DNA from 2 places in the Pseudoalteromonas sp. CO325X genome. Region 1 is predicted to be linked to the other one. Evidence: riboswitches for the same ligand, from Rfam matches in the RefSeq annotation. Region 1 holds a riboswitch; the other holds the start of a gene.
What was found. Region 1 has a riboswitch for lysine ahead of lysC (lysine-sensitive aspartokinase 3). Riboswitches for the same ligand answer to the same signal wherever they lie in the genome.
Positions count from the first base shown of each region.

Region 2: linked by a shared signal. The riboswitch ahead of dapA (4-hydroxy-tetrahydrodipicolinate synthase) and the one ahead of lysC (lysine-sensitive aspartokinase 3) in region 1 are both predicted to bind lysine.

Region 1 is NZ_SGPG01000022.1:119,866-125,107, reverse strand. It holds gene EXT46_RS12765 (sodium-dependent transporter) at 1-1,276, opposite strand, end outside; gene EXT46_RS12760 (4'-phosphopantetheinyl transferase superfamily protein) at 1,367-2,080, shown strand; gene lysC (lysine-sensitive aspartokinase 3) at 2,052-3,401, opposite strand; lysine riboswitch at 3,482-3,654, opposite strand; gene EXT46_RS12750 (hypothetical protein) at 3,812-4,285, opposite strand; gene EXT46_RS12745 (hypothetical protein) at 4,586-5,041, opposite strand; gene EXT46_RS12740 (hypothetical protein) at 5,073-5,242, opposite strand, start outside.
Region 2 is NZ_SGPG01000026.1:28,875-34,116, reverse strand. It holds gene EXT46_RS14215 (TraB/GumN family protein) at 266-1,153, shown strand; gene EXT46_RS14210 (response regulator) at 1,128-1,835, opposite strand; gene EXT46_RS14205 (histidine kinase dimerization/phospho-acceptor domain-containing protein) at 1,843-2,838, opposite strand; lysine riboswitch at 2,987-3,178, shown strand; gene dapA (4-hydroxy-tetrahydrodipicolinate synthase) at 3,301-4,188, shown strand; gene EXT46_RS14195 (2,3,4,5-tetrahydropyridine-2,6-dicarboxylate N-succinyltransferase) at 4,217-4,957, shown strand; gene EXT46_RS14190 (PLP-dependent decarboxylase) at 4,957-5,242, shown strand, end outside.

The sequences.
Region 1 (5,242 bases):
ATACTAAGCGTATATACCAGCGCAGCGCCACTATACTCATCTTGTCAGATTGCGCTAATTGATTACCACGACGCCACACCCAGCCGAGGGTAAGAAAGTAGAACAATCCCATCAAAGGCAACTGGTACTGAGTAAATACTTGGATCACTAAGCCAAACAGCCAATCGAAGTTAAATACGATGGTGAGCGATGCCAACATCACTACGGCGCTAACCAGCCAAGTGGCTGCTTTACGGCCGATACCATGATTTTCCACCAAGAACGCCACCGGGATCTCGGTCGAAGAAATGGTCGAGGTCAGCGAAGCAATAGACATGAGAACGAAAAAGGCCAAAGCAATCACCAGCCCCATGCTGCCCATGGTATTAAACAATTGCGGGAGCACCGCAAAGATCAGTTGCCCTTCGCCAATGAGTTTGCCGTTTTGGAATACTTCCACGCCATTGTGGCTGGCGACAAAAATCGCGGGCACAATAAGCAGGCCGGCCAAAAACGCCACCGATGTATCAAGGGCGGCCACACTCAGGGTCAGCTTGCCGATATTAGCCCCAGGCTTTAAGTAAGAGCCGTAGATCATCATGCACCCTACCCCCAGCGACAATGAGAAAAACGCTTGTCCCATGGCAGCAATGATTAAATCTGGGTCCCACACCTTAGTGAAGTCAGGTTGCAGGTAATTACTAAAGCCTTCACCGGCGCCGGGTAACGAGCCGATGTAGAAAATCAAGCCAACTAACAGCACCAAAAGCAACGGCATTAATCGCCGCGACCAAGCTTCAATCCCTGATTTAACCCCTTTTAAAATAATGCTTGCGGTTAACACCAACATCAGCGGCGTGAAAATAAGGTTACGGGCAAGAGAATCGCCACTTAGAAATGCGGCAGCGTCATTCATACCTAGCATCTCGCACAGCGGCGCTAAGGCATGGGCCAACATCCACCCAGCCACGATAGAATAAAAGCTCAGCATGACAATGGCCCCGGCTAAACCGATATAACCAGCCCCTGCCCCTATTTTTTCCGCTTTTGGTTGCCAAGCACGTTTAAGTGCTTGTACCGGGTTGGCTTGAGCGGCGTAGCCCAAGTACAGCTCAGTGAACAGTGCCGGTAGTGCCAAGGCAAAGATGACAATGAAATACACCAATAAAAAAGCACCGCCACCGTGATTCGCTGCTTGAGTTGGAAAACCCCAAATATTACCTAGGCCTACTGCTGCACCAGCTGCCGCTAGTACAAAACCTATACGGCTTTGGAAACCGTCACGCTTATTCGTCATTCGCAGGGATATCTGTTATTGTTTTGCCGCTATTAAATCATAATTACCCGTAACAAAGTAGTCATAGCCACGCTTATCGGAATGTCCTTGATGCTAAACCCTGCCTATTGCTTTTCACCTTTACCGACCGATACCGAGCAACATGCCAAGCACAGCGACGTGGTGTTGCTTTATTGTGCTAAAGCGCACGGTGAATTAGATGACTCACATTTGCACCGTACAGAGCAAGCGGTCTTAGCAAAGCGTAAAAAGACGCAGGCGCAGCAGGAGTATCGCGCCACACGCTGGGCCATAAAACAGCTTGCGCGACAACTGTACCCGCAGTATCGCGATTACCCTCTTACTGCCTGGTGCAGTGAATTTGACGTTGACCAGGCGCAGCTGATATTGAGCATTGATGGCCAATCCCTCAATGCACGGATAGTCATCAGCCACGCTCATGGCCACATTGCCGTAGCGATGACGCGCGGTGCAGCCTTATTAGGTGTGGATATTGAGAAAATTGACAACTCTCGCGCCTTTAAGAAGCTCGCAGCGCACTATTATCCCGAGGCCGAGGCAAGAGATATTGGCAGCGATGTTGAGACCTTTTTCCGGGTGTGGACATTAAAAGAAGCCTACGCAAAAGCGACTAAGCAACCGATTGCCACCTTGTTAGGCCAACCCATCTTGGAGCTTATCGCCCCCCTTGGTGGCCAAGTGTATTGTCAGAAGCTATTTGCCGGGCACTTTGATATCAGTCTTATCACCGATACGCAGCGCCCGGTGCTCACTGTTAACCTTCCAGCAGCCGTTGATGAATAGTTTGCACCACTGCATCAGACTGACTTTGCTCAACCAAGAAGCACAGGTTATGTTTCGATGCGCCGTGACAAATAAGGCGAATATCAAACTCACTGAGCACCTGCATTAAATTCAACTCGCTCTGGCGCAGCACAATCTCCGAGCCAATTAACGCCACCAATGTGAGGTTATTCTCAACTGACACATGACAAAACTCGCTTAAACGCTCAAGAGCTTGTTGATCCAGCTCCGGCCGGCTGGCATTCGGGGCATTATCGAGCGTCAGTGCGACACTTATCTCCGAAGTCGTGACCAAATCAACGGAAATGTTATGCTCACTCAAAATAGTAAACACCCGCGCTAAAAAGCCGCTCGCTAGTAACATTTCTGGGCTTTTCAGGGTTAAGAGAATTTGGTTTTTACGCTGAGTCACAGCGCGAACACCCGCTAAAGTATCTTCTTGTGGCGTTTTTTGTATCCACGTCCCGCCTCCTTGTGGTTCGCGACTGGAGCCGACAAACACACTGATGCCACTGCGTGCAGCGGGTAAAATAGTCGCTGGGTGTAAGACTTTAGCGCCAAAGGTTGCCATTTCGGCGGCTTCGTCAAAGCTTAAGTAGGCAATGGGTGCGGCTTTGGCACAGACTCTGGGATCGGTACTGAAAATACCGACCACATCGGTCCAAATATATACGCTGTTCGCGCCAATCGCCTCGGCTAGTAGGGCCGCGCTGTAATCCGACCCCCCGCGCCCTAAGGTAGTGGTATCGCCATAGTCATCACTGCCCATAAAGCCCTGAGTGACAACCACTTGATCTTTAAGCAACGGCAGCAATTGGGCATGGGCTTGCTGCGCTGTTGTTTTAATATTGGGCTGGGCTTTGCCAAACTGACTATCTGTTTTGAGCACCGAACGCACATCAAAGCGCGTTGCCGCCACGCCATGTTCGCGTAATACCTGAGTAAACAAATAAGAAGAGAAACACTCGCCAAAACTCAGTAGCTCATCGCTGTGAGCGCTCGATTGTGGTGCTTGCTCAGCACTGCTGCGAAAGGCGCTCAAGGTGACATCAAAGCCGTGGGCTAAATCGGCATCAAGGCTAACATATTCGAGAATATTAAGCTGGATAGCGATCACCCCATCGATGTGCGCTTGGCGCTGCTGAGGCGTTAATGCACTTTGGCATAACGCTACAAGGTGATTGGTGACCCCGGCACTGGCGCTGACGACCACCACACGCACATTATTATTAGCAGCGATGATTTGTGCACACCGGCTCATAGCGCCATAATCGGCTACTGAAGTGCCGCCAAACTTGGCGACAGAATATTCCTGATTCATTATCTCTCCGAGATGAAAAACGAGTTATTTTTCAAATACAATCAGGAGAACTTGGCAAGACTAAAAAGGTAAGAATGTCCATTGCCAGAAGCCCTCCACCCCTACAGGTGACAGTTCCGAGGATTCAGCCTCAAGAACCGAAAGCCATTGCGACGCACAATGCACTTCCTCGGCGATAGTCTCCCTCATAAACGGTCATTGGCGGTCGTCGGCCTCACGTTTACTACCTAGCTATCGCACCTCTTCTGCGACACATTCGGTCTTGAGACCGAATGTGAATCAGCAATGTACCTAGCAGACGGCTAGAAGTCAATATCACACTTCACTGGATGGTGTTCTGGCGGTTAATGATTGCTTGGATACACAGGTTGGCCGCAGCCTGCCTGTGTATTGCCTATTATGGATTCTCATTAAGGTTGTATGGGGCAATGCTCACCATCAACTGGCACCCAAACAGTTCGCGTTTCCATACGACAATTATATTCGACGGTTTGCTCTTCTTGTTGAGTGAAATAGGAGTTGTGTTGATGCATATACACGCCACCGGGAGCCTGGCCAGAAGGTCCGGCAATTGTCCAGTTTGCTGGGCAACTTTGTGTTGATAATACAACGCGAGTTTCCCACTCTGGCGCATCGCTATTAGGAGCCGGAGCAGTAAGCCTGTAGTGACAACGTTTATAAGAAACGTCTACTAACTCGGTTCTATAATCACAGACTCTCACTAATCGCTCGTCCCAATACCCTCCACAATTTGCACTGTTTACTTGGGTATCATAGAAGGTATTGTAGTCTGTTACTTTTATTTGTGAGCTAGATGAAAATACATTATTGGCCACGAAAACGAGCAACGCCACCACACAAGCTGATAAAATTTTTTGTCTCATTTTTATTTCCTTAACAATAGTTTGGAAACAAAAATGCTACATAAAACTATCATTTATATAAACAAAAACTGAGTTGATTATTTTTCACCCAAACCACTATTACCTTATCGACAAAAAATAAACCTAAACACCTCTTTTTCATTAAAAATGCCAACGTTGTAACTCCTTAATTACGCAACAATCAATTTATAAAAACTTTATTTTAAGAAATAAACGCCTGATATTGTGTGCAAAATAAAGTTACCTTTTCTGTGAATAAAATCGTCATGAAATAAGCTAATAGTGAGCACTCGCCAATATCTAAGAAAACTGACTACTGTCCTCAGTCATGCGCACCACCAAGCCTTGGGCCACTAAAAAATGATAAAGCTGTAAATCAGCTATCAGGTCACTTGAGGAAAGCTCAAAGTCTTGAAAAGTTTTATTGTGATAGCGAAAACGAGCAATATGTTCATAACGCTGGTGCTGGCAGTAAATCACCTCTTTGACATCAGCGAGCTTTATCGGCGTATCAAGTAAGTTCAGTACCCCATGCTCAACAAATATGGCACTACTGCGTATGGGCTCGATGCTCCATTGATACTGGGCACTGAGCATAAAGCTAAATATCAACACCGATATCGCTTGCGCCCAAAAGCTCTGCTCCATCATAAAGTTAATAAAAAACAGTACATAGATAAACAATGCACCGGTGTATAAAGCGCGGGTGATCACCGCACGCGTGGCAAATTGCTTTTTGCGGGTAAGTTGACTCACTGGGGTCTTCCTTGTTTGATGAAAACTGAATTTAGTGGCTGTAGGCAGACGGTTGTTTTATTAGCCGTTCATTGTCAACGACCATAGTCCATTGACCGTCGTTGTTGTTCGGTGGCTCGTTGACGATGAAGGTGGTGCTGAAAAAACCAATGCCAACACTGAAGTCGTCACCCTCGAATGATTGCAACGGCCCTTCCACTG
Region 2 (5,242 bases), on a different contig from region 1:
CTTTTTCTATTAGTACCTTGGCAGCCCCTCTAAGTCAACCATAAAAACAATGCGAAACAACTAAAAATCAAGACGTCAATCACATAAAAAAACCCCAAAAGCCAGTTAAGAGAAAAATAATTCCAACTTTTTCATTGCAACATTAAAACGTATTTAACATAGTGTGCTGTAACAGCTGAATATTTTTAGTAAAAATGGTCAGCCAATAGGCTAAATTACCGAACTCAGTTACACTGGCTAAAAACAACTACCTCTGGATACCATTATGAAAAAAACCTTCTGGTCACTGCTGTACATTTGTTTTGCATTTTTCACTCAGCTCTGCCTCGCAAACACCATTCCGGCACTGTGGCAAGTGGAGAAAAATGGCGTTACTTCCTATTTGTTTGGCACTGTGCATGTTGGTGATGAAGCAATGAAAGGCCTCCCCTCTTATGTTGAGCAAGCAATTAGCCGCAGTGATAAAGTGGTCGTTGAAGTAGATATTAGCGCGCTCTCACCTATGCAAATTCAACAACGCTCCATGCCGCTAATGATGCTGCGTAACGGCCGCACGCTAGAAACTGAACTGAGTAGTAAAAATTATCAACGCCTCAGTGACTATTTTGCACAAAAGAGTATTAATATTGCCATGTTCTCGGGCTTGAAGCCTTGGGCCGTTTTACTCACTATGGTGCAAATCGAGTATCAAAATGCAGGCTATTCAGAGCAAAACGGAATCGACAAGCAAGTGTTAGCTAAGGCAAACGCAATAGGTAAGCCGATAATGGAGCTCGAGTCGCTAGAGCAGCAACTAGAAATGTTCAGCGCCTTAGATAATTACGCTGATGAAATGGTCAACGATACTTTTCGCCAACTCAAAGACCTCGACCACTATTTTGCTCGATTGATCAGCGCGTGGAAGCAGGGAGATACAGACATACTGAGGCAGTACTACCACGATGCTTTTGATGACTCTGAATTCGGCCAACTTAACGAGCATATTTTACTTATTGAGCGTAATCAAAACTGGGTCGCACAACTTAGCCAGCCAATGCAGCAGCAGTCACTGTTTATCGCCGTAGGTGCGCTCCATTTGCCGGAAAAAAATGGGCTCGTTAACCTACTGCGCGAACAAGGTTTCACGGTTACGAAAAAGCAGCCCTCTCAGTAACGTGTTTTTTCAACAACGCGCTCAACTGCTGAGTGTTGACCGGCTTGTTAAGTACGGCATTGGCGCCGACAGTGATACTCTGCGCGATGCGATGCTCGTCTTGACTGGCAGTCACCAAAAAAATAGGCACGCTGAGCGCTAAGCGCTCACGAATCTCAATAATGGTACTTATGCCGTCTTTGTTTGGCATATTTAAATCCATTAATACACATTGATAGTGATGTTCTAGTAATTTATCGAGTGCTTGCTCACCATCATCAACAATGGTGGTGTTAAAGCCTATTTGCTGAGCTTGTTTAGCAAGCACTAACTGATTTATTGGGTTATCTTCAACAATCAGAATATCGCCATGCTGGCTGCTTGGCTCTAACCGGGCTTTGTCGATAGTAAGTACGGGCCAAGTTAGCTTGGCCTCAGTGCCTGTTGTGGTGCTACAAATCGTAAGGCTTCCACCCACCTCTTGAGCCAACGCATACACGAGGCTGAGACCTAATTTAGCGCCCTGAAAGTGCTGTACCTGCTCGGTGTTGTAATACAAAGCATGCTGCTGAGCAGCCTCAATATCAGCAGTGGCAATGCCATCGCCGTTATCTTTAACGACAACACTCAGCAGCCCAGCTGGTTCATGGTATTCAAATTGCGCATGCACCGCAGCGCGCGTATGTATAAAGGCGTTGCTCAATAGCTGATTAACTGCTTGGATTAACTGCTTGGATTAAATGCAGATGATCAGTTTGTGCTTGAACAGGTAGGCTATCTTCACCCTCGACACTCAATCGCTGCAGGGTTTCAGACTTAAGCTGCCAAGGCGCCAATATTGCACTCACGGTTTGCTTTAATGACTGCTCGGTCACTAAAGTAGTAAACGCTCCCGACTTAAGCTTCTGTAATTCCAACATTTCTTGCACTAGCGCCTGCAAATGTCGGGCGCAGCCCAATGCCGTTTGCTGTTCTTCGCGACCAGCCGCAGTACGAGAGTCCAATAGGCCAATAATCCCCGTAATTGGCGTCATTAGCTCATGACTCATATTAGCTAAAAAGTCAGATTTTACCCGATGCGCATGCGCGGCTTGACGCCGTTGGTAACGAAGCCGATAAAAAATAGCTGACACTCGACGTGTCAAAGGATTAAAGATGAGCCACCACTCACATAAAATAGTAGCAATGGCTGCCAGCGTTAAAAGGGGAATAACAAGCTGTAAATGTTCTATTTTTTGCTTAGATTCTGACTCTAAAACGGTGACAACAGCATCTAAGTCCTGCAATAACGACAGTAGTTTTTGACCCTGAAAAGCACTTAAAGGTGCATCGCTGCGACTCGCTAACTGCACATACTGGCGCACCCGACCATCCAAGCCCTGCTGGTGATAAAGCGCCAGCACCTGAGGGCTTTGCTGCACCAACTGTGAGCCTAATAAAAACTCATGGTTATTGTAAAAGCGCATAGTGGCACGAGCGAGTTGCTGCTGCTCAAATCTTACAGCACGGTCATTGACGGCCAATTTATGTAATGCAATCTTCTGCGAAAGCATCCGTTGCATACCCGCAATATTTATCACTTTTGCGTCATTTCGCTGCATATCGATACTTTTCATCACATACACTGTAGAGCTAAGTATGACAACAACAAGCATACTGGCTGCCCAGAAATAACGTTTTTGTAAGTGTTTGGTAAGACGTTGCATAAGAGGGGCCTTTGCAATAACTCCTTAATACTGACACAAAATCAGCCTTTGTAAAATTTGTTCTCGCTTTGGCGTTGACAGCGTTAAGCATAAAGTGATTGAATAAAAAGGCACCCTTATTGAGTCGGCCGCATGTGCTGTGGTCGCAAGGGCTAGAAGAGGAGCGTCATTCAGGTAGTTATGGGAAGGAGAGCAAACTCCAAAGCACCATAACGAGGGGAATGTACGCCGAGAGACCTGTAAAGTTTGCTACTTACTGTCTCGGGCGCATGGGTTGAATCCCAGCGACTGTCACCATTAGCGCTTAGCGCTATGTTTTTGGTGGAGAGCTTCTGGTCTTAGTAACGCTGGGCCCATTTGGCTCTGTGTTTTAAGCCCATTCGCTCTTCGAATTTAACCAGTTCGATGCGAGGCGGGCAACCCCTTCCTAATTCAATCGAACTCGCACTAAGTTCGTGAGAGATGACTACAACTCATTCTTTAGCAGATACCATTGTCTGGACAGCATTGATCACTCCGATGCATGCTGACGGCAGTATTGACTTCAATACCTTAACTCTACTTGTGCGCGAGCAAGAGCAAGCGGGAAACGGCATTCTTATTCTTGGCTCTACTGGTGAAGCTCTGGCTCTCAGTATAGATGAGCAACAAGCCGTGGTTCGTCACGTTACGGCGCTCACCTTGCGTGTGCCACTGATGGTTGGCGTGGGCGGTTTTAACCTTAGCCAACAACTACAATGGCTTAGTTTTTGTAACCAACACCCCATAGACGCCTACCTTCTGGGAGCGCCCCTATATGCTAAACCGGGTATTCAAGGGCAGCTACATTGGTACTCGGCACTGCTGGATGCCAGCAAAAAGCCGTGCATGTTGTACAACGTGCCCGGACGCGCTGCAGTCAGTATTCCCCCCACAGTCTTAGCACAGCTACAGCAGCACCCTCTGTGCTGGGCACTTAAAGAAGCCAGCGGTGATATTGCACAATTTGAGGCTTACCGCGAAGCCGCGCCTGAGTTAGCGATTTTCAGTGGCGACGACGCGCTGATGCCTTATTTTGCTCAGGCCGGTGCAACGGGCCTTGTATCTGTGGCAGCCAACGTCTGGCCACAGCAGACACAGCACCTGGTACAACAATGCCTTCAAGGGCAAAGCATCAATGCCTTTGTAACCTGGCGCAGTGCAATTGATGCGCTGTTCAGTGCAGCCAATCCAGTGCCCGTTAAGTGCCTTTTGCATGCTCTTGAACGCCTCAACAGCCCGATGTTACGACCCCCATTAAGCCACCTTGAGCTTAATGACACACAACCACTTCTTAATGCCCATGAACGCATTGTTGCGTGGGCACATTGATAAAATTAGTTAACAAGGTACCTCAGTTATGAGTTGGTTAGACTTACTAAATGACCTCGAAAGCGGCCACGTACGCGCCGCAACACAAGACGAACACGGCCAATGGCACGCCAATGTGGACGTAAAAAAAGGCATTCTCGAAGCCTTCAAAAATGGTAATAACACCGAGTTTGCGGGCGGCTTTGTTGATAAGCATAATCTAGCTCCTCGCGGTTTTAGCGCCCAAGATAATATTCGCATGGTGCCTGGCGGTAGTGCTGTGCGTCGAGGCGCTTACGTTGCCCCTGGCACCATCATCATGCCACCTGCATATGTCAATATTGGTGCCTTCATCGACAGTGGAACTATGGTCGACAGTCATGCCTTGGTAGGGTCATGTGCGCAAGTGGGCAAAAACGTTCACCTTAGCGCCGCCGTGCAATTAGGTGGCGTGCTCGAGCCAATTGGCGCTAACCCTGTGGTGATTGAAGATGATGCCTTTATCGGCGCGGGCTGTGTCATTGTCGAAGGGGTGGTGGTCCGCCAAGGTGCGGTACTCGCCCCTGGTGTACGTTTAAGCGCCACTATCCCAGTATATGACTGCGTTAACGAGCGACAACTCGATAAGGGCGAAGCGATTCCGGCCAATGCCATTGTTATACCTGGCTCCCGCCCAAGCTCTAGCGCTTGGGGACGCGAACAAGGGCTCAGTATGAGCTGTGCGCTTATTGTAAAGTATCGCGATCAGCACAGCGATGCATCGCTGGAGTTAGAAGAGGTATTACGCTAATGCCTGTCTCTGGCGCATTGTTAAACGCTTTTGATACGCTCACTCAGGAGCGCCAGGAACCTTGCTTTGTTTACGATCTTGACAGTCTGCGTAAGCACCTTGATGAGCTGATGGCGCAAGATGTGGTGAAGTTATGGTATGCGGTAAAAGCGAATCCTTTATCTGCGGTTATCGATACTCTGGCAGCCGCTGGCTTTGACTTTGATGTCGCCAGCAGTGGCGAGCTCAACCAGGTGCTTTCACAACATGTTGGTGCACAACGTATCCTCAACACTGGGCCGGCAA